Regions from separate parts of the Desulfobacula phenolica genome, predicted to be linked through region 2. Evidence: riboswitches for the same ligand, from Rfam matches in the RefSeq annotation. Region 2 holds a riboswitch; each other region holds the start of a gene.

Evidence for each region. Region 2 has a riboswitch for cobalamin ahead of BLT94_RS12310 (sirohydrochlorin cobaltochelatase). Riboswitches for the same ligand answer to the same signal wherever they lie in the genome.
Region 1: another riboswitch for cobalamin. It lies ahead of BLT94_RS00940 (metal-sulfur cluster assembly factor); the one in region 2 lies ahead of BLT94_RS12310 (sirohydrochlorin cobaltochelatase).
Region 3: another riboswitch for cobalamin. It lies ahead of BLT94_RS19820 (TonB-dependent receptor plug domain-containing protein); the one in region 2 lies ahead of BLT94_RS12310 (sirohydrochlorin cobaltochelatase).

Annotation. Positions count from the first base shown of each region.
Region 1 covers NZ_FNLL01000001.1:220,341-230,742, forward strand. The annotation lists gene BLT94_RS00890 (NADH-quinone oxidoreductase subunit I) at 1-496, opposite strand, end outside; gene BLT94_RS00895 (hypothetical protein) at 480-956, opposite strand; gene BLT94_RS00900 (hypothetical protein) at 956-2,410, opposite strand; gene BLT94_RS00905 (hypothetical protein) at 2,407-2,760, opposite strand; gene BLT94_RS00910 (hypothetical protein) at 2,861-3,058, opposite strand; gene BLT94_RS00915 (reductive dehalogenase) at 3,062-4,465, opposite strand; gene BLT94_RS00920 (hypothetical protein) at 4,700-4,924, opposite strand; gene BLT94_RS00925 (4Fe-4S dicluster domain-containing protein) at 4,948-6,852, opposite strand; gene BLT94_RS00930 (hypothetical protein) at 7,022-7,390, opposite strand; gene BLT94_RS00935 (sulfite exporter TauE/SafE family protein) at 7,456-8,091, opposite strand; gene BLT94_RS00940 (metal-sulfur cluster assembly factor) at 8,220-8,735, opposite strand; cobalamin riboswitch at 8,762-8,927, opposite strand; gene BLT94_RS22475 (sigma-54-dependent Fis family transcriptional regulator) at 9,094-10,402, shown strand, end outside.
Region 2 covers NZ_FNLL01000006.1:304,936-315,337, forward strand. The annotation lists gene dsrO (sulfate reduction electron transfer complex DsrMKJOP subunit DsrO) at 1-27, shown strand, start outside; gene dsrP (sulfate reduction electron transfer complex DsrMKJOP subunit DsrP) at 39-1,196, shown strand; gene BLT94_RS12305 (hypothetical protein) at 1,315-3,021, shown strand; cobalamin riboswitch at 3,072-3,260, shown strand; gene BLT94_RS12310 (sirohydrochlorin cobaltochelatase) at 3,397-4,269, shown strand; gene BLT94_RS12315 (adenosylcobinamide amidohydrolase) at 4,445-6,538, shown strand; gene BLT94_RS12320 (ABC transporter substrate-binding protein) at 6,525-7,505, shown strand; gene BLT94_RS12325 (FecCD family ABC transporter permease) at 7,492-8,505, shown strand; gene BLT94_RS12330 (ABC transporter ATP-binding protein) at 8,502-9,326, shown strand; gene BLT94_RS12335 (TonB-dependent receptor plug domain-containing protein) at 9,370-10,402, shown strand, end outside.
Region 3 covers NZ_FNLL01000017.1:41,618-52,019, reverse strand. The annotation lists gene BLT94_RS19820 (TonB-dependent receptor plug domain-containing protein) at 1-1,885, opposite strand, end outside; cobalamin riboswitch at 2,120-2,304, opposite strand; gene rplU (50S ribosomal protein L21) at 2,438-2,749, shown strand; gene rpmA (50S ribosomal protein L27) at 2,769-3,023, shown strand; gene obgE (GTPase ObgE) at 3,020-4,015, shown strand; gene nadD (nicotinate-nucleotide adenylyltransferase) at 4,018-4,665, shown strand; gene rsfS (ribosome silencing factor) at 4,662-5,060, shown strand; gene gpmI (2,3-bisphosphoglycerate-independent phosphoglycerate mutase) at 5,050-6,606, shown strand; gene BLT94_RS19785 (type I restriction enzyme HsdR N-terminal domain-containing protein) at 6,603-7,118, shown strand; gene BLT94_RS19780 (zinc ribbon domain-containing protein) at 7,162-7,839, opposite strand; gene BLT94_RS19775 (pyruvate carboxylase subunit B) at 7,914-9,941, opposite strand; gene BLT94_RS19770 (hypothetical protein) at 10,075-10,296, opposite strand; gene BLT94_RS19765 (acyl-CoA carboxylase subunit beta) at 10,312-10,402, opposite strand, start outside.

The DNA of each region.
Region 1 (10,402 bases), on a different contig from region 2:
AGGCAGATACACACATGGAACACGCAGGATAAAGGCATTCTTGAACCCCGAATTTTAAATTTCCGGCTTTTGCAGCAAGCATAAGGTCAAAAAAATTCACCTCTTCCATGAGATTGTTGGCTTTTTTAAAAACCTCAAATCCAGGGTTTTTCCCTTTTGTAAAATCAACACGAAAGTCGGCAAGATCACCTGGCATAATTTTCACCACCCGGTCATAAATGGGTTTTAATATGGCCACCTGGCGATCAGCCTCATCATATGCAAATACAACGATTCGGTCTGATGAAGGTTCTCTGGATAATTGTATCTTGATCCGATCCTTTAAAAAGGAAAATTTTGCCTGAATGGGCGGCACAACCCCAGGATAGGTGCCGGGAAATATTTGTTTAAGATCGGTTTGAAAAACATATACCACTCCTGCTATGGCGACAAATAAAAGTAAAAGCAAAACTCCTGCAAAAGATCGTTTTCTTTTAAGATTAGAATTTTCCATCATCTTTTAAATCCTTGATTATTTTTAAAACAGGTAAATTAATGGGGCAGACCCTGTCGCAATTTCCGCAAAGAGGACAAAAGGTTGCAGCATCCTTAACCTTTATTCGACAAGTGGTTACTTCATAATCCATATCTTTTTTTATCAAGGCTAATTGTTTGGCTGTAATAAGGGATTTATCAGGAAGCCTTAAAATCATTTCAGGATCAATATCAATTGCATTGCCGAGTCTCATCCTTATATTTGTTGCATCCACATAAATTTCAGGATCATTGGTGATGGCAGCCGATATAAAACCATAGGGATCTATTCCCAAAGGACAAATCTGCCTTCCTAAGACACAATTATAACAGGTTGTGGCCCAGGGATATCCTGACTTTATGGATGTGGTTATGGTTATGGCAAGAAAGGCTGCTATACAAAGATAGCAGAACACATTGATATGAATAAATTTTTTTTTCATTACAGCACCATTATAAGGACACCCACAATTGTCCCCCCTAAAATGCCACCTGGTTTGTGGGGTTTATAACCGGTAAGAATGTTTGTGAATATTCCGCAGATGATACCAAAGCAGATGGATACAATCATTTCTCCTGTTAAAAACAGATTGGATGTAAGTCCTATGCCTGCCACTATCAGCCCGGCCACAGGAGTTCCCAAAAGGATACTGATTTGAAGGGCATTGGCAGTTATACCGCTTTTGAGCCTTAAATTTCCTTCGCCTATGCCTCCTATTCCCCCCAAGGGTGAAGGAGCGCATGAGGCTGCGCAGCAAATGACAAAGCCCACCAGCATAACAGGAAGGCAATGTTCAATCCCGGTGCTTTTGCTGACTTGCGTACCAAACATTATAACTCCGGGCAGCAGTGCTGCTGCGGTAATCCTTCCGCAGGGCATGGGGAAAATAACCGGGATATAGACCAGAATTACCCCCACTCCGATGAATCCCAGGGGCGTATTTGCGGCAAACCAGACAAGAAGGGATGTCAAAGCATCAAATCCTCCTGTCACAAGAAGTGCCCCTGCCATCATAAACCCTGCAACCATAGCCGTTACAGGATGGATAATAATGCCGGCAACAAGACTTTTAAATCCGACATTGCCAACTATCATGACCATTATGGTCATAATCAGCAGCACGGTCTGTATGGGTATGGGAGGTTCAAATATAAAAACCGCGCCAAGGCCTATCATATAAAGGAAAAATGCAAAATACGCAGAATCGGGGAGCGCTTTGCCTTTTTGATGATCTGTTTGAAATTTATCCGGATTAATATTTATTCTTGAAAAAAAAGCCACCAGAAACATGGTGAGAATCGTGATGACCATTATGGATATCTGCTGTGAATTGGAAAAAGAGTGCAGATTGTATCCTGCCGTTCCTTCAACGATCATGCCGATGCCGCCAAGAGGAGAGGGACCGCAGGAAGCGGCAGCATTGACGATGAGTCCAAACACGACGGCAGGCACAATGGAGGGTCTGTTTTGCATGCGCGCCACTTCTATACCAAACATGATGGTGGCGGGGATAAGGGCGGCTGCCCATATTCTGCCGCAGGGCATGGCAAATATGGTGGGAATGTTTACAAGGAGGATAATGGTGCCGGAAAGTCCAAGTATCCTGCCCCGGGATAGTTTTGTCAGTATTGTTGCGGCTGCCTTGAACCCTCCTGCCGCATCCACGGAGCCTGCGAGTAAAAATCCGGCCAGGGTAGCTGTAATGGGATGAAGCGTTGCTGCTGAAAAAAACTGTGATATTCTGAACTCAGGCTTAAAGATCATGGCCATGGCAACAAGAGCTATGGAACCAAGTACCAGTACAGATTGAAGGGGCAGAACATCCTGCCGGATCCATTGCCTGAAAGATGATAACAGAATCAAAAAGAACAATATCAGTGAAATAATACCTGTCATGATTTTTTTCCTGAGCTGATTTTTTTTGCCCGCAGATGATGACCGGTTCTGTCAATACTCACCATGTCGCCTTTTGTGATTTTGCCCATGCAGAGGCTGCAGGTGCCTACATATGCAGTTACTGCCGTCTGGTCTTCAAGCAGGACTTTAAACGGCAGATCCAGTGCATAACAATCCATTGCACAACAATTATTCTTGAATGTTTCGGGACTGAAAAACATGGGCGTGGTCATGGCACGGCCTCTTTCTTTTCCGGGAACAATGTCTCTTAAAAGACTTAAAATAAAGATATATGCCCCGGCACTTAAGATCATCAAATCGGGTATTTTTTCCAAAAAAAGATCAATCATTAAATCTCCTTTAATATTTATTATGAAAGAACTTCTAACCTGTTAGAATCAAATCTCTTTTATTTTCTGTTATGGCAGATCAATCTGCCATGGCTGTTATTTATGACATGGAATGGATCAGAATTCCGCTTATGGCTCCTCCCATAATTCCCTGCATGTCCAGGGCAAAGGTGCCAAAAGCAATATTGAATCCGCAGCCGGCAACAATACCTGCCATGACGAGCCAGACCAGGCCGGCATGTCTGCTGTTGCTTAATTTTAAGATGAAATTTCGGGTCTCTTGTTTTTTGTCTTTCATTTTTTAACCCTGATTAACTGTTTTAAGAAATTTGGGGTCTGGGGCAGCCATTTCACCGTATCCCAGAAGGTTATCTATTTTTACCATGAGCCAATTGGTAAGACAGGATCTTCTGGAAATCATGAAGTTTGCAGCATTATGCAGGATATTGTCTGGTTTGTTATAAGGGCAGGAACCTATGCAGGCCATGCATTTAGGATTAGACACAAGGTAATTGCCACATTTTTCTCCGTCAATGGGCCATTTTAAGACTCCCCTTACAAGCTGGGGTTTGCCAAATGGTATGGCCTTTGTGGGGCAATATTCAGCACATTTTTTACAGATGTTGCAAAATTCTTTTATGCCCAGTTTCACAGGCTTGTCAAAGACAAGGGGAAGATCGGTTGTAACAACTGCAAATGAACCCCTTGGCCCCATTTTGTCATTGATGATCATGCCGTTTCTCGCCAGCTCTCCAAGACCTGCTTTTATGGCAAGGGGAACAATCTGGACTTCGCTCCACCTTGAGTAATGTGCCCTTGCAGAATATCCCATTCCCCTTATAAATCTTGCAAGTTCGACTGCTGTCTTTCCTCCTTCGGAAAAGAATCTCATGGTTTCTTTTAAATTCTCCAGCTCTTTGGCGGGTATCTTTTCCGAAGTCTTTATCATCCGGCCTGACAAGGCAGCAGCAAGCTCTTCGGGAATGGAAGAGTAAAGTTCTTCCCAGGGAAGCGGTGCTGATGGAGCAGCAAGCTTATATCTTATATCCTTACCCACTATTATGGCATTGGGGTGGGTAAGCCTTATGGGGTTGCCATTGTGATCATTTGTAAAAACAAAGGTGGGGTCAAGCTGTGTGATTCCAACCATCCTGGCTCCAAGAGCCTTGGCCTGGTCCTTGATATGCTCTGTTAAAATTTTTTCATTGGTCACCTTTATTCTGGTCTGGTCTGGTTTTCCATCCCTGTTTATCTTATGGGAAACCTTGCCGACACAGATATCATATATGGAAAGGGTCAGCTGATCCGAGGGAAGAGCCATACTCATATCGGCGTAAAGCTCTGATCCTGGTTGCTGTCTTGCATCATAACGATCCTGTTTTGCCTTTATCTGAGTTGAACCAAAGGAATTTGATCCCGTGCTCTTCTGGGTCGGAATGAACAGAGCCAGTATGAATATGGAGAACAGACCCAGGCCGGTGATCATAATTTTTTGTATTTTTTTGCTCTCAAATGCACCTCTTTGTTTTAATCTGATAAAACCATAGGTGACCCCTGTCATGCTTATCAATGCAATAGAGCTGATGATAACTCCCTTGCTCATTTTTTCTGAGAAAAGTATGGTGGTAAGAACCAATAACAAGCCATCTATCGTAATGAGGCATAAAAAGCTTGTTAATTCAAACCATTTCCATCCCGGTTTCATATGTAAATTCCTTTACAGATCAGCATGGATAACTTCCTTTAACTTATTTGGTTTCCATGAAAAGTTTGCTGATATTTTAATTAAATTTGATTATCCTTGTTCAACCATGGTATTTTTCATAAGGCTCCCCGGCTCAGGACACTGCAACTCAAGATTTGCAAATTGTTTTTTTTGCAAAACTTCTTCCAAGGTCGCGGGTTTCTTTCTCGGGGAGCCTTGTTCATGGTCCGGACACTATTCTTTTTCGGGTTTGAAAAATAACATGGTTACAAGGCCCGGAGCTGAGAATATTAAAAACATGGCCATGAATCGCCATCCTGCCCGAAGGCTTCCCACTTCAATTCCATCGTAAAAGCCCCATAGTCCAAACAAAAGCATTCCGACAACCACTGACCATCCCCACATCTCAATCCATGTGAGACTCACAGACAGCTCCTTTGAACCTATTTTTAGAGACATAAATAACTCCTTGTTAAATTTTTTTATTCATTTACCCAGTCGTCTGCAGCTTGTTTATAAGACCAGGTCCCTTTTTCATATTTTGATCTTGGCGGATAAACATCTTTGTCTTGTTTATACCAGCCTCCGGAATAAGCTTTTCCTTGCTTTAGCTGACGCTCGGCTTCCTCTTTTGTCAAAACTTCTCCAATTTCCTTAAGATCCTTGTCAGTCTCTTTATCAGGAATATCCCAGTGAATGTTACGGTTCCTTCCATTTTCATCAAGGAGGTGGGCGGGAATTTCTCCCCATTCAATGCCTTTGTAGCGTATGCCGACCTTGCCCATTTTAGCTCCCACACCTGTTGCCCATTCTTCATCAGGGCTTCTGTCTTCTTCAGTATAGATATAGCTTCCTATTTTTCGTGGAAATTTGGTTTTATGACCTGGGTTTTCAAGCAGCCATCTTGCCGGGCGGTTTGTGCCAAATTGTTTTGAATCAGTTCCGTACTGGTAATCAAGCCAGTCTTCAAGCCCTACACCGTTGACATTTCCAAAAAGGTAAGGAGCAAGATATGAATGTTTGAGCATGTAATTGCCCATAAGATGAAAAGCCGTGGCTGGTTTGTTGTAAGGGCAGGATTTAAGACATTCGTTGCAGCAGTTGCCATTTAGATTGCCTACCCTGAAACGGACACATTTATCCTTGTCCACATGCCACATCTCAATTCCGTTCTCAATGGTTCTTTTTCCCATGGGAATTGCATTGACCGGGCAGGAACGGGCACAACGGTCACAATGTTCACAAAACCTTGTTACACCATAGGATTGACGGGGAGGATCAACTGCCATTGGAAAATCAGTAAGAATGGTGGCGGATTTAAATCTTAAGCCGCCTACGCTTGGTACAACCGCATCACTGAGCCGGCCGTATTCACCAAGGCCGCAATAGACGGAAAAGGGTGTTTCAATGGTTTCATAATTTATACCTCCATGACCCACTCGTGCCGCATATCCCATATCCCTTAATGTCTGGGCAAGACGTATAGCAATAAATGCGCTGGTGCTATAAGCCTGGCCGCTTTTTGTGATGCTCCACCATGAAAAGCCCGGATCACTTAAGACCCTTCTCCATCTTTGATCTGTGAACACCTGAATGCCGTATTTGAGTTCTTTAACCTGATCCAGGGGAAGGGGGTTTCCCGCCGTCATGAAATCATGTGAGTAAAACCATCTGGGGTCCATTCTACAGATACCCACATCCTCTGAACCAAGCCATAATCCAATCTCCTTTATCATCATGGCATTTTCTTCGGGAGTGTATTTCGCCTTTTTGTAGCCAAGTTTTCCCGCAACATTTCCCAGCAGAACATCCCCTTTGTTCCAGCCGAGTTTTTTCTCCCGGTGTGCCCCTTCCCAGTTGGTCCAGGGATATTTATGAACTTTAACGGGTTCCCCCATTATCTGATCATTCGCCCTGAGTGCATCCGTCAATATTGTTGAACCAAAAAGCGACCTTGACAAAGGAAGGCTCATTAAAAAATTTGGGTTGTCAATGGACTTGATGGTCTCTTCGTCAGTGTATACAAGACCGCTGTTGCTTACTTGAGGGCCGAGAACCCCCATCAGAGCCCTTCCAAATCCATGGTTCATTTCGCTGAACCTGTGGGTTTCGCCCTTGATATAGTTGGGTGCTTGAGGTGCGGGAAAAGGAAAGAACATGAAAAAAGCGATAATTGTCCAGAAGCTTGACATGGATATGATTCCGATTTTTCGCATTTTTTCAGTAATCTTGAACATCATGCTCCACCAGCCCATGGCAACGGCCGCAGACAGCATGATTGCAAACAGAGCGTAAATATTAAGCTTTGATGCAAAAAAACATACTATGGATACGGCAAATACAACCCATAAGCCTATAAGTATGTGCTTTTTAAGTTTTTCATCCATAAAAAATTCCTCCAAAAAAATTAAAAACTGGTTAATTGTTTTTGTGCCTGAATATACTGCACAATCATTGCTTTGGCTGACCAGGCCTTCGTGGTCTCTATGCCTCCTTGTTCTCAATATCTACTTGTTCTCAATGTCTTATTGTTCTCAATGTCTTATTGCTCCATGATTAATTTGATATGCGGGCAATAGTGGATATCCCAAGGCCGATATGACAAAAAACAATACCAATGAATTCCGTCCAGGAGGGCCTTATTCCGCTTATAAACCATAGTGTGGTTATGGATACCCATGATGTGGCAAGCCAGATAATGGATATCTCATAATAAGAAAGGTTAAAGTGAAATTTGCCGATCTGAACCAGAATTCCACTTAAAATAAAAATCACAACAGTGAGCAGGATAATGACGGGTTTGGTCAAAAAGATCAGACGCAGATATTCCATTACGCCGTTGGCCTCATTCCATTGTGTGCCGGAAAGTGCTGCGGAAATAGCCATAAACAGACATGCAACCAGATAAAAAGCTGCAATTTCCATTGCCTTCCTCCTCATATTAATGCTTTGGTTATTGATTAAAGGTTTTGAAAACAAACTTAACTGTTTCATGAAATAAGCCCCAGAATTGAAATTGCCTTACAACAAAAAAAGATTCCAACGCCAATGGAGGCAATTTTGCCAAGCAGGGCAAAATTTTTGCGCCCGGATAAACCTCCCATGAATCCCAAGGGGAGTATATAGAGGGTGGTGGCCAGAAAAAATGCCAGGAAAAACAGAACTCCGAACAAGGGGTTTGCTGATTTTTGAAGACAATAGGAGATGGCCAAAAGAAAAGGCGGGCAAACATTAAGTCCTGTAAGGATTCCCAATACATACGGGAAATAATTTGTGTTACCGATTTTGTTTGCCTGGGAACACATGCCGAAATGAGGAAGTTTTACGCCCATGCCATAGGCAATAAGAAGGACGGAAAGGACAATGGTGGCCCAGGCACCTGTCTTGAATCCATAAGCGCCCAAAGCTTCACCCAACAGGCCTATGGCAAGGCCAAAAACAAGATAGGCAATGAAGCGACCCCCTATGAATTTTAAAAGAAAACTCCAGGTGGAGGATCGTGAATTGATCTGCCCCCTGGCAAGGGTTACGGAAAAAAGCACGGGTACACAGGAAGTAAAGCAGGCCGGGCCTGTGGCAATTCCCAGCAGAAAACCATTTGTTGCAGGTTCCAGAAACGATACCATGGTAAATCCTTTGTGTATGAAAATTTTAAAAAAATCAAAACAGCAATTTGTATATTTTGCTGCGGGCAAACCAAGGAGACCGGATTATAGTATGAAATGGCCGGGTCTGCCTGCGGCAGTTAGTTGGTTCATTCGTTGTGAATGTGATCAGGTGCCTGACCTAAACCAAGAAGCTGATCCCGTATTTCGGGAGCCAGCCGGTTGATGGTCCAGGGCGGATCAAAGGTGAGCTTTAGATTGATTGTTTCAAGTTCAGGGATTTTTAACAATTCATCCTTGATTCCCTCAATAAATGTTTGTGAAAAAGGACAGGTCGGTGTGGTAAGAGTCATGACAATATTTACCATTCTGTCAATTATGCTCATTTTATAGATAAGACCAAGTTCAAGTATATTAAGCTGGAGTTCAGGGTCCAGGACATTTGCCAGGGCAGAGTTGACAATATTTTCTGTTAACGGGCCTGAAGAGGCGGAGTTTAGCTTGTTTGTCCAGGAGTATTCATTTTTTAAAGCGGAAGGTCCCCGGGTCTGGAAAAAAACTGCTGCAACGACTAAAAGTAGAAATCCATAGATTATGATCAGTTTTGATTTGTTGCTGATATTAATATCAAAAGGCATAGATGCATTCCTGTCAAATATATCCATACCTTCTTTTCCCCGCGGTTAAGACGGTTTATTTGTTCTATCAGTCAAGTATCCTGGCTTGCGGCTCAAACTTTCTCCCCGCACCTTCCCAAACGTATTGTTCAGTGGTTATTGCAGGGTGTATTCCGCTTACAGTTGCGGGGCAGCACCGGATTTTAACCGGCTTCCATGTACTGATAAAAAAATAATGTTCCGTTATAAAGACATAACAAGAAATATGCCAAAGATAATAATAATCATAACTGTTTGAAATAATATTATGATTTTATTAATAGCCATTTATGAAGAAAATAACTATATATCGTTTTTGGCGATAATTAGTTGAAAAACAACTGATTATCGTGGTAAATAAAATTCCATGAAAATTTCACAAGGCTACCAACCGGAATTTGAGTCTCTCCAAAAACTCATGTTGCAGATGTCAAGAGAACGTTCTGAAAAAAAAATACTTAAATTATTATCTGAAACTTTTGTTGCAAGACCCCATGTGGCTTTTCTCAGAATATGGCTCGTCAAGACAGGGGATGACTGCAATGACTGTAATAAAAAACATTTGTGCCGGAATACTTCTTGCCTCCACCTTGTTTCAAGCGTAACTAAAGAGCAGGGAAATAAAGAATGGCAAAGTATAAATGGAGAAGAACGCCGTATTCCACTGGGGTTTTCAGATATAGGTGATGTGGCTCTTAGTGGTCAAGGGGTTCGTCTGGATAATATTCAAAAAGAAAAAAAACATTTATATGAAAACATACTAAGGCAAAATCCTGATTTGATTGGCCACTGTATTCAACCTTTTGTGTCAAAGAATGATATTCTTGGCGTTATATCCGTTTACACCTGGATTGATCTTAAAAGGATAGAAAGGGCGGCACTGTGGCTGGCAACCCTTGCAAATTTCACTGCATCCGCCATTGACAATGCCCGTGCATTTGAAGAGATCAGATCCTTAAAGGGCCGGCTGGAACTTGAAAACAGATATCTGAGAGAAGAAATTGATCATATCCGGTCTTTTGGCGATATCATAGGCATAAGTCCTCCTATTGTGAATATGATCAAGCAGATAGACAATGTTGCCCCAACCAGTGCCAGCGTTTTAATTCTTGGAGAATCAGGAACGGGTAAAGAGCTTGTGGCAAGAGAAATTCACAAACGAAGCACTAGAGGGAACAGGCCCATGATCGGAGTGAATTGCGCATCAATTCCAGGGGAACTATATGAAAGCGAGTTTTTTGGCCACAAAAAAGGAGCTTTTACCGGTGCCATTTCAGACAGGGCCGGTCGATTCCAGGCAGCCGACGGCGGAACTCTGTTTTTAGACGAAGTTGGAGAAATCCCACTTACCATGCAGGGAAAACTGCTCCGGGTTCTGCAGGAGGGGTTGTATGAAAGAATAGGAGAGGAAAAAACCAGAAAAGTTGATGTCAGAATAATCGCTGCCACAAATAGAAACCTTGAAAAAGAAGTTGCAGCAGGAAGCTTTCGCAAGGATCTATATTACCGGCTGAATGTCTTTCCCATTGAGGTTGTTCCCCTGCGTGAAAGAAAAAAAGATATCCCTCTTCTTGCCCGGCATTTTTTAAACATAGTGTCGGGAAAAATGAATCTTCCCGTACCCTATTTGACTGAGTTAAATATCAGGGAGCTCATGAATTATGACTGGCCGGGAA
Region 2 (10,402 bases):
GAACCCTCTGTTTACTATGTCATGTAAAAGGAGCGAGTATGCTTGAAATAGCTATCAAAGGAAGTAAAAATTACTGGTTATGGATAGTCTTACTGCTCATAGTAATAGGAGCAGGCACGATTGTTTATATTGACCAGTTCATAAACGGACTTATGATCACCGGCATGAGCCGGGATGTATCATGGGGATTTTATATTGCCAACTTTACATTTCTTGTGGGTGTTGCCGCAGGAGGTGTTATGGTTGTTATCCCCTATTATCTTCATAATTATGAAAAATTTCACAGAATTACCATTTTAGGAGAATTTCTGGCTGTTGGGGCTCTGATCATGTGCCTTCTTTTCATTGTTGTGGATTTAGGCCAGCCCACCCGTATGCTGAACGTATTATTATACCCTTCACCCAAATCAATGCTGTTCTATGATATGCTTGTTCTGAACGGGTATCTGTTTTTAAACATTGTCATTGGCTGGAAAGTGCTTGAAGCGGAAAGAAATCAGGTGGAACCGCCGTTCTGGACAAAACCCTTGATTTATCTTTCCATTCCCTTTGCCATTGGTATTCATACGGTAACAGCATACCTGTATTGTGGTCTTCCTGGTCGTGGATTCTGGCTGACAGCCATTTTAGCACCCAGGTTTCTTGCATCGGCGTTTGCTGCAGGGCCGGCTTTTTTGATCATTCTTTGTTATATTATCAGAAAATACACCAAGTTTGATCCGGGCTGGGATGCAATGCAGACTTTATCAAAAATTGTCTGCTGGGCAATTATTGCCAATCTGTTCTTCTTTTTGTGTGAAGTCTTTGTTGTTTACTATTCCAAGATTCCGGGACATAAAGTCCATATCCAGTATCTGCTCTTTGGATATCACGGATATACGGCACTTGTACCATGGATGTGGACCAGCCTGATCCTCATGGGAACAGGAGCAATTTTCCTTTTGCTTCCAAAATTAAGAACCAACAAAACCCTGTTACCTGTCTCCTGCGCCATGATCTTTTTCGGTGCGTGGATTGATAAGGGATTGGGAATGATCTCAGGCGGGTTTGTACCATCTCCTTTGCACCATGTAACAGAGTATGGTCCCACAGGACCTGAAATCATGATTACCCTTGGGATATATGCCACAGGCTTTCTGGTTATAACGATTCTTTACAAACTGGCAACTCAAGTTAAAGAAGAAGTTCACGGATAGTCTTAAAACATAATAATCTTAAGATATCATAACCGATATTGATCTCAAAACAGGGGAGTTTTTTCAATAAAACTCCCCTGTTTTATTCATGGTGCTTTATGAAACAGGGTGCTTTAGAGTGCCGTCACACGGACTCAAAACAAATGACATGATTTTACTAAACAACGACATTAAAATCCAGGCTTTCACAACCAAAGATTGCTTGCTGGAACAAAAAAAAAATGAATTTCTGGCGTCCTTGTATGAAAAAAATTTTCAAGCTGCCGAACTTATCTTCATGGATATTCTCAAACTTGCACAAAACCAGTCAGAATTCAGTGAAAATTTTGAAAAACGCCTGAACCAGATACAAACTATTTTCAAAAAATTCAAACATGCTCTGTTCAAGCATTGCTCTTCAGAAATCAAAAAAAATCATGCATGCCTTAAAAAAATGATTCTGGCTTCGATCAAGCACTCTTCCGACTCTATCGGTCATGTGAATTTTCAAACATGGGAAACAAAACTTGATTTAAAACCTTGCCAAAAAAATCTCTTGTTTCAAACAGCCATGACTTTTCAATTGACATCGGGATGCAGCAATTTTTGCAGGCGTTGCAATGAATGGGCCTTGCCCAAGGTCAGGCGTCACTTCTCCTTTAATGCCATACTGACAATTCTCAACCATATGGCAGACCAGAAAAATGATGAAATTTCCCTTTACGGCGCATCTGACCCTCTTGACTGGACAGCGGGTGATAAAGCCTTGCCTGATATCATTGAGTACTTGAAAAAATTACCGCTTGAATACAGTCTATTAACAAAAGTTCCAAAAGGGAAGCGGCACTTATTAAAACTGCTGTTAAAAAACCATTCAAACCTTTCGGTCAGCATCACCTCAAAAAACAAAAAGCGCATCAAACAAATAGAACAAGAAATCGACACACCCATAAGCAAACAGCACGATCTTGAAGAGCTGCTAATCCCCGCAGGACTGGACGAAGATTTTGTCAGCATAAAACCCTCAATCACTGACGGATACGGCACGGAAATCACTCCGGACGGTGCTTTTATCATTATTCCCTGCTTTACCAGCGCATTGTACCCGTTTGGCCACAAAAAAATTCCTGTTACATCAAATACACGCTTTTTCCCCGTAAAAAAAACCGGCCGCCAAGCCCTGCTTGTGGACTATTTCAAACCCCTGGAAGGCTATGACCTAAACAAAAGTCTATGCCACCTGTCCGCTTTGCTGGACGTACAGATAGAGTCTGTCATTCTTGACAACGGAACTGAGCAGTTGACACCGCCAGGCATGAGAAGCCTGAAAGAATTTCTGTCCATATTTGAAGAAAAGGCAAGATGTCAAAGAAAAAAAATGACACCTTCTATAATGAAAAAATTAAAACAACGGTTTCTGGCAACCACCTGTTTTAAAAAATTATCTAAAAAAAATAAAAATTTGTTTTTAAAAAAAATAGCCGGCCATTTGAAGTTATGCAAACAAAAGCACTGTGTTTCAGCAAGACTATATGCTGTCTCCTTTTTCCTGGAATCTATTCGTCAATATATACCCACCCATTTCATTAACGTCAAAATAATGCGGTTTCTTTTGAAAGATGAGATACAACATATTTTTAATCTTACTGACACCCTGATTGCTGATCAATCTTTGGAGAAGGTGTTAACCGATCCTGATGTTGATGTGTTTTATGCCTTTAGATTTTACGTTTTTTGTCTGCTGACCAAATCTGATGATCGTGCCATCCTTGAATTCATTCAAACTTATCCTGCAGCCTATGACCCTGAGGCTGATATATTTGTTCTTCGTTCATTCTCCAATTGAGATTCTTTTTAAAATTCAAGTTTAGAGTTGACTTTTAGAACAGTTCTAAATATTAAGACTATGTTTCAGGTGCTTTAACTGCTTAAAAGGGAACGCCTGTGGAAATCAGGGACGGGCCCGCCGCTGTAATTGGGGACTAACGCTTTACTTAAGCCACTGTCAGTTGCAAAACAGATGGGAAGGCAAAGTGATCAGGATGATCCAAAAGTCAGAAGACCTGCCTGATACATTGTATGTATTCTCCGTGGAAAAGAGAATTACAATAAGATCTTGAGGAAAAAAAAGGGATACCCCGGATCAATTGAGATAAACGGTCCAGGGGTTTTTTATTGCCTTGGACCATTGAATTTAATTATTTAATTTTAAGAGGCAAACATGAAAAAACAAATTTTAACCTTATTTCTAATTTTTCTGCTATTTCCTTCAATTGCTGTGGCATCAGGTCATGGTCATCACAAAGCTGTGAAAAAAGGTATTCTGCTGGTTGCATTTGGTTCCAGTATTCCTGAAGCCCAGGTTTCATTTGAGAACATTGATAAAAGAGTAAAAAAAGAATTTGCAAATATTCCTGTTCAATGGGCATTCACCTCTTCCATCATCAGAAACAAGCTGGCAAAACAGGGGAAAACACTTGACTCTGTCGCAGTAGCGCTTGCAAAAATGATGGATCAGGGATTTACCCATGTGGCGGTTCAATCTCTTCACACCATCCGGGGAGAAGAGTTTAATGACCTTTTGCATACGGCATATGCGTTCAACAATATGGCGGGCGGTATTGAAAAAATAATGATTGGATCTCCGCTTCTTTCCAGTCATCAGGATATGGAAGCTGTAACAGATGCCATTATTGAAAACATACCTGCTAAAAGAAAGAAAAATGAAGCGGTTGTTCTGATGGGTCATGGAACGCCTCACCCTTCAAATGCTTTTTATGCGGCCCTGATGTTTCATCTTCAGAGAAAAGATGCCAACATATTTGTTGGCACTGTTGAAGGTTCTCCAACCATAGATGACATAGCAACCATGTTAAAGGAAAAAAAGATAAAAAAAGTTCATCTCATACCTTTTATGTCGGTTGCCGGAGACCATGCCAGAAATGATATGGCAGGAGAGGAAGATGATTCATGGAAATCAATTCTTGAAAAACAAGGCATCAACTGTGAAGTTGTCCTTAAAGGAACAGCTGAATACGACAATATGATTGATATCTGGGTCGGGCACTTAAAAGATGTAATGGCACATTTTTAGAGTTTGATCAAAACACAGACCATTGAGATGGGTCAGGCTTGCATGATTGGCATTTTGTTCAAATTCTTCTTTATGATCAAAATGTTGGCAGACAAACAATAGCACAAGCCTGCCCCTCATTGGTTCTGGTCCCCCCACAGGTTCCATCAATTCAATTCGCGATCCCAAGGAAGTTATGCTCATACAAAACAAAAAAAGATTAAAGTTCAACCCTTTTCTTTTAATATCCGCCTTGCTTTTCATAATCTGTACAACATCAGTTGCTGCATATCCTGTAAGTGTCACAGATTCTAAAGGAAATCATTTAAAAATTTTTAAAACTCCGCATAAGGTTATCAGCCTTGTGCCCTCAGCCACCCAAATTATTTTTGAGATAGGGGCAAAAGAGCATATCCACGCCATCACCTACCACGATATCACACTTGCCGGAGCTTTTGACAAACAAATAATAGGCGGTTTTTTTCTGCCGTCCATTGATAAAATTAAAACTGCAAAACCGGATATGATAATCCTTTCCACCCTCCACCAAGATATCATTGAAAAATTTCAAAACACTGAATGCAAAATATTTATTTTTGATACAACAACCATTGAAAGTGCTTATAAAAATATAGAGGTTTTAGGAAAAATATTTAACCGCGAACAAGCAGCTCAAAAGATCATTAAAAAAAACAAGGCAGAACTGAATCATATAAAACAAAAATTAGCTAAAATTAATCATTTAAAACACAAACGCGTCATACGGCTCATGGGCAAAAATACGATCATGACTCCTGGCACAGATTCCTTTCAAACCCGGATTATCCGTGCAGCCGGGGGAATTGCCCCTGATTTTGGCAAAAAAGGAAGTATTGTTTCCGTTACAAAACAAGAATGGATAAAATTTAACCCACAGGTGATTTATGGCTGCGGGCCTGACAAAGAGGCTGCCAAAAAATTTTTCTCAAAACCCGGCTGGAAAGATGTGGATGCTGTAAAAAAAGGACAGATCTATTATTTTCCCTGTGACCTGACCTGCAGGGCCTCCACACATACAGGTTATTTTGTATCATGGCTTTCTTCAATGATTTATACTGATGAGTTTGCCAAAGCAAAAAACACGATTTTACCCATAACCATAACCCGGTCCAAACCGTTTGAAATTGATCTTGACTATATAAAGTCAGCTTCAATCAATTATAGTCATATTTATGATTTTGAAAACAAAACCCTGGTGGTGGATTTTCAAAAGGATCAAACCATTATTTCCACTCTTGAAGGTCAACGAGATCATATCCTGACGGTGGGAAATCATTATTCTCCCCCGCCAACCTGGGCGCCGGGACATCACCTGGGCATAGAGCATATCCGGTCATCCATATTAAAAGCCATGGGGAAAAACCAACAAACAGCCAGTTTTTTAATGACCGGGGCAGACATGGATAACCTGAGCGTGAAAACAAAAGTCTTCAAAGAGATGAAAGTTGTAGCCCTGGTTACTGCCGGTGTCATGTCCAATGCGGTTCGCATGTCAAAGGATACAGGCGACTTTTATGAACCCGGCACAATTAACGTTATTATAATGACAAATATGCGTCTTTCAACAAGAGCCATGACCCGGGCCATCATTGCAGGCACTGAGGCCAAAACCGCAGCTCTTGAAGACATGGATATCCGAAGCAGCTATACGCCTTTAATTAATGCGGCAACCGGTACGGGAACCGATAATATTATGGTGGTTCAAGGCGAAGGGCAATTGGTGGAAAATGCCGGAGGCCACTCAAAGATGGGGGAACTGATTGCAAAAGCGGTTTATGACGGTGTCAGTGAGGCCATACTAAAACAAAATAAAATCACGGCTGATCGCCATCTTTTTCAGCGGCTCAAGGAAAGAAAGATCTCCATTTTCCAGCTGGTATCCAATGTAAACTGCGACTGCATAAACAATACATCAGGAACCCCAAACAGACTTGCACAAGTTGTGGAACACCTGCTTCTTGAGCCACAATATGCATCATTTTTAGAATCCGCTATGGCCATAAGCGATGAATATGAAAAAGGTCTGGTAAAAGATCTGTTCTTTTTTCAAAAATGGTGCAGGACCATTGCCGGAGATATTGCAGGAAAAAATATTGAAGAAATAAAAATTCATGTCATGGATGACCATATCCCTGTCACCTTGAAAACAGCATTTGACGCTATCTTTACCGGTGCACTGGCAAAATTAAATACAGATGGATCAAATCCAGACAAATCAAATCAGGGCAAATCAACCCATGAAAACAATTAAAAATTTTAAACCATCTTTTGGTTTGTGTATAATTCTGGCTGTTTTCGTCATCCTGTTTTTATGCGGAACAAAAAAATCATTTGCCGCAGGACAAGCCTTTCCCAAAAGAGTGATCTCTTTATCCCCAATTATAACGGAAACAATTTATCTTGTGGGTGCCCAGGACAGCCTGATCGCCAACACCACCTATTGCAATATACCGGAACAGGCAGGACTTAAAGAAAAAATCGGGTCCGTAACCCATATGAATGTTGAAAAAATTATCAGTCTTTGTCCCGATCTTGTGATTGCAAGCGCCCTAACCAGGGAAAGACAGCTCATCATTTTAGAACGACAGCATATCACGATTTTAAGGGCCGAAAATCCAAAAACATTTGAGCAGATGTGCGACATGACCCTGACTATCGGACAAAAACTTGGAAAAGAATCCACAGCTAAGGTCATCGTGGAAAAGGCAAGAAAAGAGGTGGCTCATGTAATGAAAAAAACCTGCGGGCTTAAAAAACCCAGGGTATTTCTGCAAATCGGTTTAAAACCCCTGCATTCCGCCAACAAGGATATGTTTATCAATGAATACATCCGGTATGGCGGCGGTGTCAATATTGCAGAACATGAATCCTCCGGCATATACAGCCGGGAAAAAGTCATTCAGGAAAACCCCCAGGTCATTCTCATCGCCACCATGGGGACATCCAAAAAAGCCGGATTAATTGAACGGCAAAGATGGATGTCGTTCCAAGGCATTGATGCAGTAAAAAATAAACGGCTCCACGTTCTGGACCCGGAAATGATCTGCAGTCCCACACCGGCAACCTTTGTGAAAGGGTTAAGATTAATCGTACCCCTTATCCATCCGGAAATAGCCTGTCTGGAATTGGAACATCCGGAATCGGACAGTCCAAAGTCAGACAGTCCCAAATTGGTACATACAGAGGTGGCCCATCAGGAGGTGAGTGTTGAACCGTAAAAGATTCAAACAATGGCTGCTGATTCTCATAGGCCTTGCAGGGCTTGTTCTGGTCACCGGCATCCTGGCGCTTTGCACCGGAAGTGCGGGCATTGAATTAAACAAGATACCCAATATTCTTGTCCACGGCAAAGGAACGGCAGACTACAGCATCCTTGTCGGCATACGTCTGCCCAGAATCATTCTGGGGATGTCCATTGGCGGTGCTTTAAGCCTTGCCGGCACACTGCTTCAGGGCATGTTCCGCAATCCATTGGTAGAGCCTTATACCCTGGGTATTTCCGGAGGTGCCTCCCTGGGGGTCTGCATGAATATTTTGTTCAAGCTGTATGCTGTTGTAGGTATCATCGCCTATCCATTGTCCGGTTTTTTGGGAGCAAGTATTGTGATATTTCTGGTCTACAGTCTGAACAGCAGAACACAGGATGTCCAATCCAACAGGATGCTGCTAACAGGCGTGATGATATCCTATGTTGCATCCTCTCTTGTAATGCTGCTCATGGCCCTTTCAAAAAGCGATGACCTTCAGAATATTGTTCTGTGGATCATGGGTTCTCTTGATGAACCCGATACCACACTGATAACAATCACCTGTGCAGGCTCCATTGCAGGCCTTTTTGTGTCCTATTTTTTCTGTATGGATCTCAACGCACTGCTCTTAGGAGAAGAAGAGGCAACCACCCTTGGAATCAACACTCAAAAGACAAAAAAAATCCTGTTTATCATTGCATCCTTTTTAACGGGACTCAGTGTTGCCGTTGCCGGTATCATAATGTTTGTAGGGCTGATTGTACCCCACTTTGTCCGCATGATGACAGGTCCCGACCACAGGATTCTTCTGGCCGCATCCTTTCTGGCCGGCGCTGCATTTTTAACCCTGTCCGATGTGATTGCCCGTATTATTATTGCACCACTTGAACTTCCCGTGGGCGTCATAACAGGGATCATAGGCGGAGTAATGTTTATCTGGGCTCTTTCAAGAAAGCAGGTGAGCCTATGAAGCCATTGCTGGAAATCAAAAATTTAAGTTTTAGATACCAAAAAAAAATGATTCTCCAGGACATCTCATTTTCAGTTGATCCAGGTGAATTTGTGGCTGTGATCGGCCCCAACGGGTGCGGCAAAACAACCCTGATTAAAACAATTTTAAAAACCATCCACCCGGAAACCGGCACGATTCATATAGAAAACAAAGACATACAAACGCTTTCCAACAAAGCCCTTGCCAAAAGGGTGGCTGTGGTCATGCAGACCATTGATCCGGCAAGCATGACAGTGCGTGATTATGTCCAGTTGGGGCGGCTGCCCTTTTTTCAAAAATACCAGTTTTTTGAAACCCGGAATGATGTGGATATTGCAAAAAAATATATGCGACTGACAGATGTGGCAAGGCTGGCAGATGCCAGGATCAATGAAATCAGCGGCGGGGAAAGGCAGCTGGCATCCATTGCAAGGGCTTTGACCCAGGAACCCGCCCTTCTGATCTTGGATGAACCCACCTCCCATCTGGATATTACCCATCAGGTCAGGATACTTGAATTGATCAACAAGTTAAAAAAAGAATTGTCTTTGACAGTTCTCATGGTACTCCATGACCTGAATCTTGCAGCAGAGTATTCTGACCGGCTGGTGCTGCTGAACAAGAAAAACGGACGTATTTTCAAAGCAGGTATCCCAAAAGAGGTGTTAACCGAAGCATCCATCCGGGAGGTATACCATACCAGTGTCAGGGTCAGACCGAATCCTGTTTCAAATAAGCCATGGATTTTTTTAGTAAACCAGCACGCTTTAGACAACAGACCTGATATGAAAAAAGATTAATACTAAAAGACAATAAAAGCTAAAAATAAAGGCTAAAAAAATAATGAACACTGAAAAATCAATACACATAAAAGGACATGGTGTGATCATAATGCTTTTATGTACTGCACTGTTCTGCCTGTGCTTTGCATCAGCTGCCAAGGCTCAGGATCATGCCGGCCCGGCAAAGACATCTGACCATCAACCAGCTCCCATGGAGCTTCAACAGGTGGTGGTGATCGGTGAAAAAATTGATGATTATATCAAAAAAAATCCCGCCCAGATTGTCAGCATGGATGCCAGGGAAATCGAACAGAGAAACTTTCTCCAGGTGAACGAAGTCCTTGGCAGCATGGCTGGAGTGGATGTCAAACCCGGAACCAGTGGAATGGGAACAAGGATTTCCATCCGGGGCGGCGGCGGTTCAGGATCAGTACTGGTACTTGTGGACGGCAGACCCGTGAGTACCATGCAATATGGCGGGGTTGACCTGGGCAGTATTCCCATAGACATTGTAAAAAAAATCACTGTCTTTAAACCCCCTGTCCCTGTCTGGCTGGGGCCCGGCAGCAGTGCCGGTGCCATCTATATTGAAACCAAATCCGGACAAATCAAATCCAAAAAAATCGAATCAAGGCAAACCGAGAAAAAAAGCGTAAAAAACGGCCGTGTCAGAATCTTGGCCGGATCATATGGCCTGGCCAATGTCAGTGCCACATGCAGATCAGATGCCGATGACAGTGATTATATGATTTCAGGCGGTGTCGGCCATAACGACGGAAAGCGGGACAACAGCAAAAAAGATCAGGGCAATTTAAGCATTCACTATGGAAAGGCAGTTGATTTGTTCAAATACCAGGTGAACGCCAAAGGCTTTATATCAGATCATGGTGTGTCCGGCCCGACTTACAACCCCACCCCCAATGCCCACCAGCGCTATGAAAAAGCAAGCCTGGATGTCAAACTCGACGGAATGGCTCAGCAGGCACTGGATTATGATGTCAAAGCCTATCTGGATGTCAAAAAGCTGGAAGACACCGCAAACAATGGCGATGTAGCAAAACTGGATGCATTCACCACAGGTTTTGGAACCAATT
Region 3 (10,402 bases), on a different contig from region 2:
ATGCCAATCTGCCTTTTTTATCCGTGGCAAATAAAACTTTGGTAATGGTCAGATCTGCAACGGTAAAATCCCGGGCTTTTATATCCTGATAAGGCCATCCGCTCTCATAATCGGTTATTGTCTTTTCTCCGAAATAGGCAAAATTAAGTCTTGCTGAAAATCCATTCAAATCAGATACTGAAATACCATAAGATGCTGTTAAATCTGACGTCTCCAAAAGATCATTACCCGTTATTCTGTCCTCATATTCCGTCAGATAGGTAAATCCTACAAAAGGTTTGATTTCAAAATCCCATCCAAAATAATCGCCAATATCAACGCTTAGATTTCCCTCAAAACCTGATATTCTGGCTTCTCCTACATTTTCCCATGATCTGTCTGCGTTTGTCCTTGTGACAGATTCTATTTTATCCTTAAAATCAGTATAAAAATACCCCAGAGAACCGGACAGGGATCTATAAAAAACATCCAGACCGCCTTCGCAGGTTTTACTTGTTTCAGGCGAAAGGTCTGGATTACCCACATAGTTGCTGCCAAAGACAGAGTAGGCGGCAGCCATCTGATCCGCACCCGGCATAACAAAGGCTTCGGAGTAACCTGCCCGCAGTTTTAAATAATCCGTCAAAAGATAGGAAAGACCAATATTAGGCGTCAGGTTATTGTCGTCCGCAGTCTTGCCTGCAGGGTCTATGACCTCCACCTCATAGGTATCATACCGTAATCCGGCAGACAAAGTCAGTCGGTCATCCAAAAGTTTTAGTTTACCCAATAAAAATCCTGCAGGATTTTCATAGGATGTTTTTTGGGGATTCCAGGACGCTTCAATATCGTAATCCGCCCAGTCAAAACCGGTGGTAATAAGCGCCTGCCCTAAATCAACTGAAATCTGGGCCTGGATACCTTTGCTCTCTGTTTTTTGTTCGGACAAAATTGCGTCATCCCATCCATCAGGGTTGCTGCCGGTTGGATCATTCCATGTGTCCTCATCTTTACCCTGGAAATATTTTAATTTCCAAACAAAGCGTGAATCTGTTGTCTGGCCGTCCAGTACGATATCAAAAGAATAATTTGATTTGTCTGTATAATCATCCAGATCATTCTGGCTTAAATAACTTGGAGAACCGGCTTCATCCACATTAAAACCGTGATAAAGAAACGCAATTCGATTATTGGGAAACGGTGTATACCCCATATTCATGCTGATGCTTTCCCTGCTGTCAAACCCGGTATTATGGTATTTTGTTCCATTGGCTGTGGTATAATCATCTTCCGTCTCTCTTGTGACACTGCCGGAAAAATCAAACCCATTATACTCTCCTGCAAAACCGGCACTGATATCTTCGTGCCCGAAACTGCCCAGATTTCCTTCACCAAAAGCAGACAACTTGCCTTTTCCTTGGCGGGTAATCACGTTCACAACCCCACCTACAGCGGCAGACCCATATAGAATAGATGCCGGTCCTCTGATGATTTCTATACGCTCAACATTTTTGGTCATAATTTTTGCCACATTTCCAGTGCCCGCTCTTCGACCGTTAAGCAGAATCAACACATGCCCTTTCAGGTCATTCCCATGGGAATCTGTTCTAAATCCCCTGATGCCTATTGTAGTCAGATTTCCAGGATATTTTTTGATGGCACCGATGCCTTTTTGCGCTAAAAGATCGCCAACATCCCTGGCAGACGACAGTCGGATTTCCTGCTCATCAATCACGGTAACATTATTGACAATCTCTTTTTTGGATTCTGTAACTCTTCCTACTGTTACAACAATATCCTCAAGTTTAGTTTCAGACTGATTGTTATCAGAAGCCAAAGACTGCCCCATGACAGGCACCAATAACATGACAGCAGCCATCATGACTGCCAATATGGATTTATTCATATTTTTCCCCTTTTAAATCGGGGGAACGTGAAAAAAAAGCTCACAGCAGGAATGAAAAAAAAACAATTTTAATTTTACATCCAGATATTGCTCAGGCACCTTTTTTCCAAGGCCTCCCCTTTTTTGCCGGGGATTTGCAAAAAAAACCCCCGGACCATTTTATTGATAAATGATCTGAGGTTCCCTGATTTTTCCACAGATTGGATTTGCCCCACCCTTGTCCACGAGGTATGACAGATTAAACTTTTTCAGGCAGGTCTTCTGACTTTCGGGTCATCCTATTAACTGCGTCTTCCCAGCGTTATAAAGCCAGTGACATAAATGCAGCGTTCGTCTCCGATCACAGCGGCGGGCCCATCCCTGATTCGCACAGGGTTCCCTATTGTGCCTTAACAGGCACCTGAAATTTTTATATTGACTTAAATTAAAAAAGAATCTAAGTCAATATAAAAATTTCAAATATGTTTATCTTGACAAATTCAGACAATAAATATAGAATTCAGAGTTTTTTAAAATTGCGAAAAGTATTGAAATAATAAGGAGAGTTTAAAAATGTACGCAGTTATCAGAACCGGGGGAAAACAATATAAGGTTCATGAAGAACAGATCCTGAAAGTTGAAAAGCTTGATGGTACGGAAGGTTCTCAGGTTGAATTTGATGATGTCCTCATGTATTCAGATGGTGAAACCATCACTCTTGGAAGTCCGAAAGTTGAAAATGCTGCAGTCAAAGCGCACATTCTTGAGCAGGGAAAGGACAAAAAGAAACTGGTCTTCAAATATAAACGCCGGAAAGGCTTTAGAAGACTCAAAGGCCACAGACAAAATTATACTGAAATTAAAATCGAATCCATTACGGTTTAGATAGCAAGGAGAAATTCAGATGTCACATAAAAAAGCAGCAGGTAGTTCAAAAAACGGTCGCGATTCAAACTCACAGCGCCGTGGTGTTAAAAAATTCGGCGGAGAAAATGTTCTTGCAGGAAATATTCTTATCAGACAGGTGGGAACTAAAATCCATCCGGGCAACAATGTTGGTATGGGCAAAGATTATACTATTTTTGCCAAAATTGACGGTGTTGTGACCTTTGAAAGAAAAGGCCGCGACAGAAAAAAAGTCAGCGTATATGCCGCGTGAAATTTGTAGATGAAGCAATTATCACTGTCAAGTCAGGCGATGGTGGCCGAGGATGCACAAGTTTCCGAAGGGAACGGTACATTGAATTTGGAGGACCTGACGGTGGAGATGGCGGCGATGGTGGTCATGTTATTCTGAAAATTGATCAGAGTAAACGAACACTTTTTGATTATCGCCGTCAAAAATTGCTCAAGGCCAAAAATGGTGAGTCAGGCCAGGGCAAACAAAAACATGGGAAAAACGGGAAAAACTGCACAATCACCCTTCCCCCTGGAACCATTGTCTCCAATGCAGATACCAATGAAATCATTGTCGACCTAACCGACACAGAGGATGAATATATTATTGCCCGTGGCGGCATGGGAGGCCGAGGCAACAAACGGTTTGCAAGTTCCACCAACCGGGCACCCAGGTATTCCCAGCCAGGACTCCCCGGGATTGAAATACATCTGAAATTAGAGTTAAAACTGCTTGCCGATGTCGGACTTGTAGGATTACCCAATGCCGGTAAATCAACGCTTATCAGCTGTATCTCAGCAGCCCGTCCCAAAATAGCCGACTATCCGTTTACAACACTGTCCCCTATCCTTGGGATGGTTGAACCTCCTTTTGGAGAACCGTTTGCTGTGGCCGATATCCCAGGTCTCATTGAAGGTGCCCATGAAGGAATCGGCCTTGGGATCAGTTTTTTAAAGCATATTGAAAGGACAGGCATCCTGGTGCATCTGATTGATGTTTCCCAGATAGATCCGGAGTCTCCACTGACATCTTTTGACCTGATCAACAATGAGTTGTCCAAATACAGCCAATCTCTGGCCCAAAAGATGCAGATTGTAGTTCTCAACAAAATGGACTTGCCGGATACACAGGAAAAAGCTGATGCTTTCCAAAACGCATTAAAAAACATCCAGGTACTGACTCTGTCAGCTGCAACCGGGAAAGGGGTAAAAGATCTTGTAAAGCTTTTATCATCCAAGCTTACAAAGAGTTAAAAATGAAAGTGGGACTTTTCGGAGGAACATTTAATCCCTTTCACAATGGCCATATTGGAATTCTTCAGCATGTCAAACAAACCTGTGGCCTGGAAAAAATATTTTTAATCCCTTCTGCAACACCTCCCCACAAACCTGACATCAATCTTGCACCTGCCGGTGAAAGATTTAAGATGGTAAAAGAAAGCTTAAAGGGTCATAAAAATTTTTGGGTGTCTGATAAAGAATTGCTCAGAAAAGGCCCCTCTTTTACCATTGACACCATCAAAGAATTTAAAAAAGAATATGGCCTGCAAACCTTTTTTTTTCTGTTAATGGGATCTGACGCTTTTTTAGATATAACCACTTGGAAAAAAAAGGATCAAATTTTCAAAGCAGTTCCCATTATCATCATGTTGAGAGGAGATTGGAAAAACACCCATGCCATTACCTCTTTTATTGACGAAAACATATCAAAGGGGTACATCTTTAATGAACAGAACAATACATTTTCCCATACAAAGAAACAGAAAATTATCATTTGCAAGGTGCCCAGAATAGATATTTCATCCACCATGATCCGGGAAAGGGTCAAAAACAATAAATCCATAAAAGAGTTTGTGCCTGCAAATGTTGAAAAAATTATTAGAGCAAAGGAATTGTATAAATGACAAACCCCATCGCATTACCAGACGATCTTAAACCATATCTTATTCCGGCATTTGAAAGAAAGGCAAAATCAATTACCGCCATTAATGTCAAAGCGCTCACCTCTTATACCGACACCCTTGTCATTATTGAAGGAAGTTCCCACCGCCAGGTGACATCCATTGCAGAACATTTGATCAAAAGCTTGAAAAATCAGAAAAAAAAAGCCATTGGTGTAGAAGGCGTTAAAGAAGGTGAATGGGCTTTGCTTGATTACGGAGATGTCATTATTCATATTTTCGAATCTGAAAAAAAATCGTTTTATGATATCGAAGGCTTGTGGGCCGATGCCAAACGGATAGATCTTTCCGAATTTAAAGACGCTTACAGATCAGAGGAGACCGACGATGAGTTCTAATTCCCACCCTGTCAATATCTTAATGATCCTTGACGGCTGGGGAATACGTGATGAAACACATGGGAATGCATTTGCACTGGCCAAAACGCCGTTTCTGGATTCTCTGATAAAAAAATTTCCAACCTGCAAACTTTTATGCTCAGGCAATGCCGTCGGACTTCCAGAGGGAACCATGGGCAACTCGGAAGTCGGGCACATGAATATCGGTGCCGGTCGAAAAGTGCTGCAGGATTTTGTAAGAATTAACAAAGCCATTGAAGATCAGTCTTTTTTTAAAACCCCTGCTCTTTTGGATCTCATGGCACAGGTTTCAAATAACCAAAAAAGCCTCCACATCATGGGACTGCTGTCTGACGGAGGGGTTCACAGCCATATTTCTCATTTGTTTGCCTTGATTGACATGGCAAAACAAAACAAAGTGGAAAATCTGTTCATTCACCCCATCCTTGACGGACGGGACACCTCACCTGCCAGCGGTATAAACTATATAAAACAACTGCAGGCATATCTGAATCACCATGAATACGGTAAAATTGCCACCCTTGTCGGCAGGTACTGGGCCATGGACAGGGATACCCGATGGGACCGGGTTGAAAAGGCATATAAACTTTTTACGGCAACCGCAGGTGTGATGGAACAAGACCCGGTTTGCGCCGTACAAAACGCCTATGATTCAGATAAAACTGATGAATTTGTCCCCCCGATTTTTCTTGAAAAGAATTTTTCACAAAACAAAAAGATCAATAACGGAATAGTTCAAGATGGAGACGGCCTGATTTTTTTTAATTTCAGGGCGGATCGGGCTAAGGAAATCACCCGGGCGTTTACAGAACCTGATTTTAATGAGTTTGCCAGAGAAAAAAAGATAGACCTGGCAGGATTTGTCTGTATGACCCAATATGATGAAACCTTTAATCTTCCAGTAGCCTTTGCTCCTCAGCATCTGGATCAGGTTCTGGGAGAAATATTGAGTCAAAACAGTATTTCCCAGCTTAGAATTGCCGAAACTGAAAAATATGCTCATGTCACCTATTTTTTCAATGGCGGAGATGAAAAAGTTTTTGACGGGGAAAAAAGGATTCTGATCCCTTCTCCACGAGACGTGGCAACCTATGATGAAAAGCCCCAGATGAGTGCTTTTGAGCTTGCCGACAAAGCATGTGAACAAATAAGGGCAGGAGCATTCCAGTTTATTATCCTGAATTTTGCAAACATGGACATGGTGGGACATACCGGAATCCTAAAAGCTGCTATTAAGGGATGTGAGACCGTGGACAAGTGCGCACAAAAGGTTGTTGAGGCTATATGGGAAACCGGTGGATTTGCCATAGTCACAGCCGATCATGGAAATTCGGAACAGATGATCGCCGATGACGGTTCCGCCCACACTGCCCATACCTTGAACCCTGTAAGACTGATACTTGCAGGGGACAAGCTAAAAGAAAAAAAACTAAAGGATGGTATTCTCGGCGATATCGCACCGACCATTCTGAAATTATTAAATATAGAGCAACCGCTACAAATGACAGGAACATCTTTAATATGAACTTTAAGTATATTATCACTGACTATATTACCGGAAAATCCGTAAGAAATATTGGCCCTGAGGCCAGCAGACAGATATTTGAAAAATTCCTGGTGGATGAAAAAGGATATGCAAAAGAAGATATCTGTGTGGATGAAGAACTGATTGTCCAGTTTAAAGGGGAAGACTATATTTCATCCATTGACCTGATTGTAAGTTGCAAAGATAAGGCATTGATGGCCATTACCTGTGTTGCAGGCTCCATAGGGTCCTATGAAAGAGAGATCCTGGCCGGTGCCAGGCTGGTTCATGACTATCAAATTCCTTTTGCCGTTTCAACCGATGCAAGAGATGCCGTGGTAATGGATACACTTTCCGGTAAAACAGTTGGCAAGAGCCTGGATGCGATTCCATCAAAACAAGAGGCTCTTGAGCTTATTAAATCAATTGAGTATAAACCTCTTGATAAAGACAGAAAAGAGCGGGAAATGATCATTTACCGCTCTTTTAACCTGGAAAAAGTCAACAAGTAACGCAAAATTTTAGTCTATGGGGGACAGATTTCAAATCTGCCCCTTAACCACGTGGTATCTCTTTGTTGCAATGCTTGCAAAGCGTGGCCCGTTTTTTAATAATCTCGGCACAATAGGGACATTCCCGGGTAAAATGTCTTTCATGAAGCTGGACAATTGCATCTTCCACGCCTTTTTGAAGAACAGGAGTGGGAAACTTATGATTGATTAAATGCTCTGTTGCTTCAATACCACCCAATTCCCCTACCATCTCAGCAGCTTTTAACCTTGCCTTGGGGGGAATATTGGGATCAAGACAAATTTTTAAAATTTCATCCCAATCTTTTGACATATAATAATCAGTTAAAATTGAGAAAGTTTTTTTCAACAGCTCTTTTCTGGCTTCCTCCCGGATCAAAACTTCATCATCCAGTTTTCCACCCTGGGCACCCATGGGACTGAATACCGGCATATACTCAAAATTTTTCTGTCCCGGTTCAACATAGCATCTGTAGGATGCAGCCGCCTCCATGGTTTCACTCATGTTATCCCAGCCGTGTTTATAGCTTGAGCAGTCATCATTAAAACAGACAAACAAATAGGGGGTTCCCCACCCCAATCCATCACTAAAATTAATGGGGGGAACCTCCCATAGTGTCATATCGGTATCACAGTGCGGACACCGTGGTTTATCCATTTTTATATATTTTTCAAGAAGTTCTTCTTTTGTTTCAAACGCCATTATCTCAATCTCCTTTGGTAGTCTGTCATTCCAGACTACCAAAGTAAGCATATCAAATGTTTTGTCAAACCGTATTATTCGATAACAACCAGGACATCTCCCTTGGCAACGTTATCACCGCTGCTGTAGTTCACGGCACTGATAACACCACTTACAGGTGCAGGCAGAGCATTTTCCATTTTCATGGCTTCAATAACCACAACTGTTTCTCCTTCATTTACCGAATCCCCTACATTTTTCTCATAGGCAATCACCATCCCAGGCATGGGTGCTTTAATAGGTGTTCCGGTCGCAGCTGCAGGTGCGGGTTTTTCTTTTGCTTCAGGCACAGGTTGGGCTTCAGGGGCCGCTGCAGGCGCCTGAGCAGGTGCTGCAGGTGATGCAGGTGCTGCAGGTGCCATCTGGGCTGGAGCAGGCTGAGCAACTTGAGCCGGAGCCGCATAGGTAATAACAGGAGCGCCGCCAACTTCATCAACCCCCACTTCAAAATATTCCCCTTCTACAAAAACATTAAAGGTACGGGCATTTTCACTTTTTTCAGGGGCATTACCCAATTTGGCTTTTTCAACCAGCTCGCCTCTTTTGAGTTTTTCAATCATTGCATCTTGTTTTGCCACATCTTCAAGGGTAATAGGTCTTATGCTGTCAGGCATCTGTTCCTTACCATATTTTTGCATAAGATATTTTTTGCCGGTAACAGGGAAAAGAGTATATAAAATAAGATCTTCATCATCTTTGGCCAGGGTGCCGATCTTTTCTCTTGCTTTTTCAAGTTCCGGTTCAAGAACTTCTGCAGGCCTGCATGTAATAGGCTCTTCGCCTCTGTCATAGCCTTTGAGGGCTTTTTTCTGCACTTCAGGATCAATGGGGACGGATGTTTTTCCATAAAGTCCGTAACAAAGGTCTTTGACCTGAGCAGTTACCATCTTATACCGTTCATCAGGTGTATCAAACAGCACATTATTAACTGTCTGGATACCAACAATCTGACTTGTCGGTGTCACAAGAGGAACCTGACCCAACTCTTTTCTAACCCTTGGCAGCTGTTTGTAAACCTCATCAATCTTATCCAGGGCATCCATCTCCTTCAACTGATTCACAAGATTGGACAGCATTCCGCCGGGTGTCTGATGCAGCAACACGTTAATATCAATCACAGACACCTTTGAATCATCCAGAAGGTGTTTATATTTGGGCATCACTTCTTTTTCAAGGGTTTCATTGATATCGGCCAGTGCATTTATATCAAACCCTGTATCCCTGTTGGTTCCCAAGAGCGACATCACAAAAGGCTCCAAAGCAGCATGGGATGTTCTGTAGGCATAAGGAGTCAGGCAGGTGTCAATAATATCAACCCCGGCTTCAATGGCTTTAAAAAGAGTCATGGGAGACATGCCGGATGTAAAATGACTGTGAAGATGAATCAAAGGTTTGACATTCTCTTTTAATGCTCTGACAAGTCTGTAGGCATCATAAGGTGCCATAAGCCCTGCCATGTCCTTGACACAGATACTGTCCGCGCCCATGTCTTCAAGCTCTTTTGCTTTTTTAATATAGTAATCAAGGTTATAAACATCTCCGCCAAGTCGCGGTTCTGTCAATGTATAGCAGATACAGCCCTGAAAATGAGCTCCGCATTCCTTGATCACAGGTACAACCGATTCAAAATTACGATAATCATTGAGCGCATCAAAGGTTCTGAAAACTTCCATCCCGTTATCAACTGTCTTTTTCACAAACAGCTTTGCCACGTCATCAGCATAATTTCTATATCCCACAAGATTCTGACCTCTCAGGAGCATTGAAAACGGGGTCTTTTTAAAATACCGTTTAAGGGTCCGAAGTCTTTCCCATGGATCTTCCCCTAAAAAACGGTGCATGGTGTCAAAAGTTGCGCCGCCCCATACTTCCACGGCCCAGAAACCGATTTCATCCATTCTTTCGGCAACAGGAATCATATCTTCGGTTCTTCCACGAGTGGCAAATAAAGACTGATGTCCGTCACGCAAAGATAAGTCCTCTATTTTAAGGGGATTTTTTGCTTTTGGCCTGTCTTTGCCATACTTCATTTCAACCATTTCAATTTCAGTGTGATTACTCATCAATTTTCTCCCAAATATTTTATTTTTATTTCATTATTTCAGTGTGTTATAAAAGCTTATGCTAACTCCAGTCATGACTTTCAATTTTTGTTATTGGCAAATCATTACAAAAAGCCAGGCCTGCCCGTGGCAGTCACTTGAACATACGCAATTGTATCATTGAGTTGGCCTGCATATGGGTCTGACGTCCCGATATTCCCCAGATATTATTTGGCTGCATGATCTGGGGCTGTTGTGCGCAAGTTTCCGGAACCGATCCATAAGCTCCGGAAACACTATAAGCTGCAGCTTCTTCTGATGTTTTTATGCAGGCAAAAACGGCAGAAATGGCTGCCGCAAGTTTCTTTTTATCCATTTTAATCCCTTTGTCCTATACAGGTATATTTCCATGTTTTTTGGCCGGTCTTAATTCTCTTTTCGTTGCCATGGCCTCAAGGGCATCAATAAGCACCGGTCTTGTC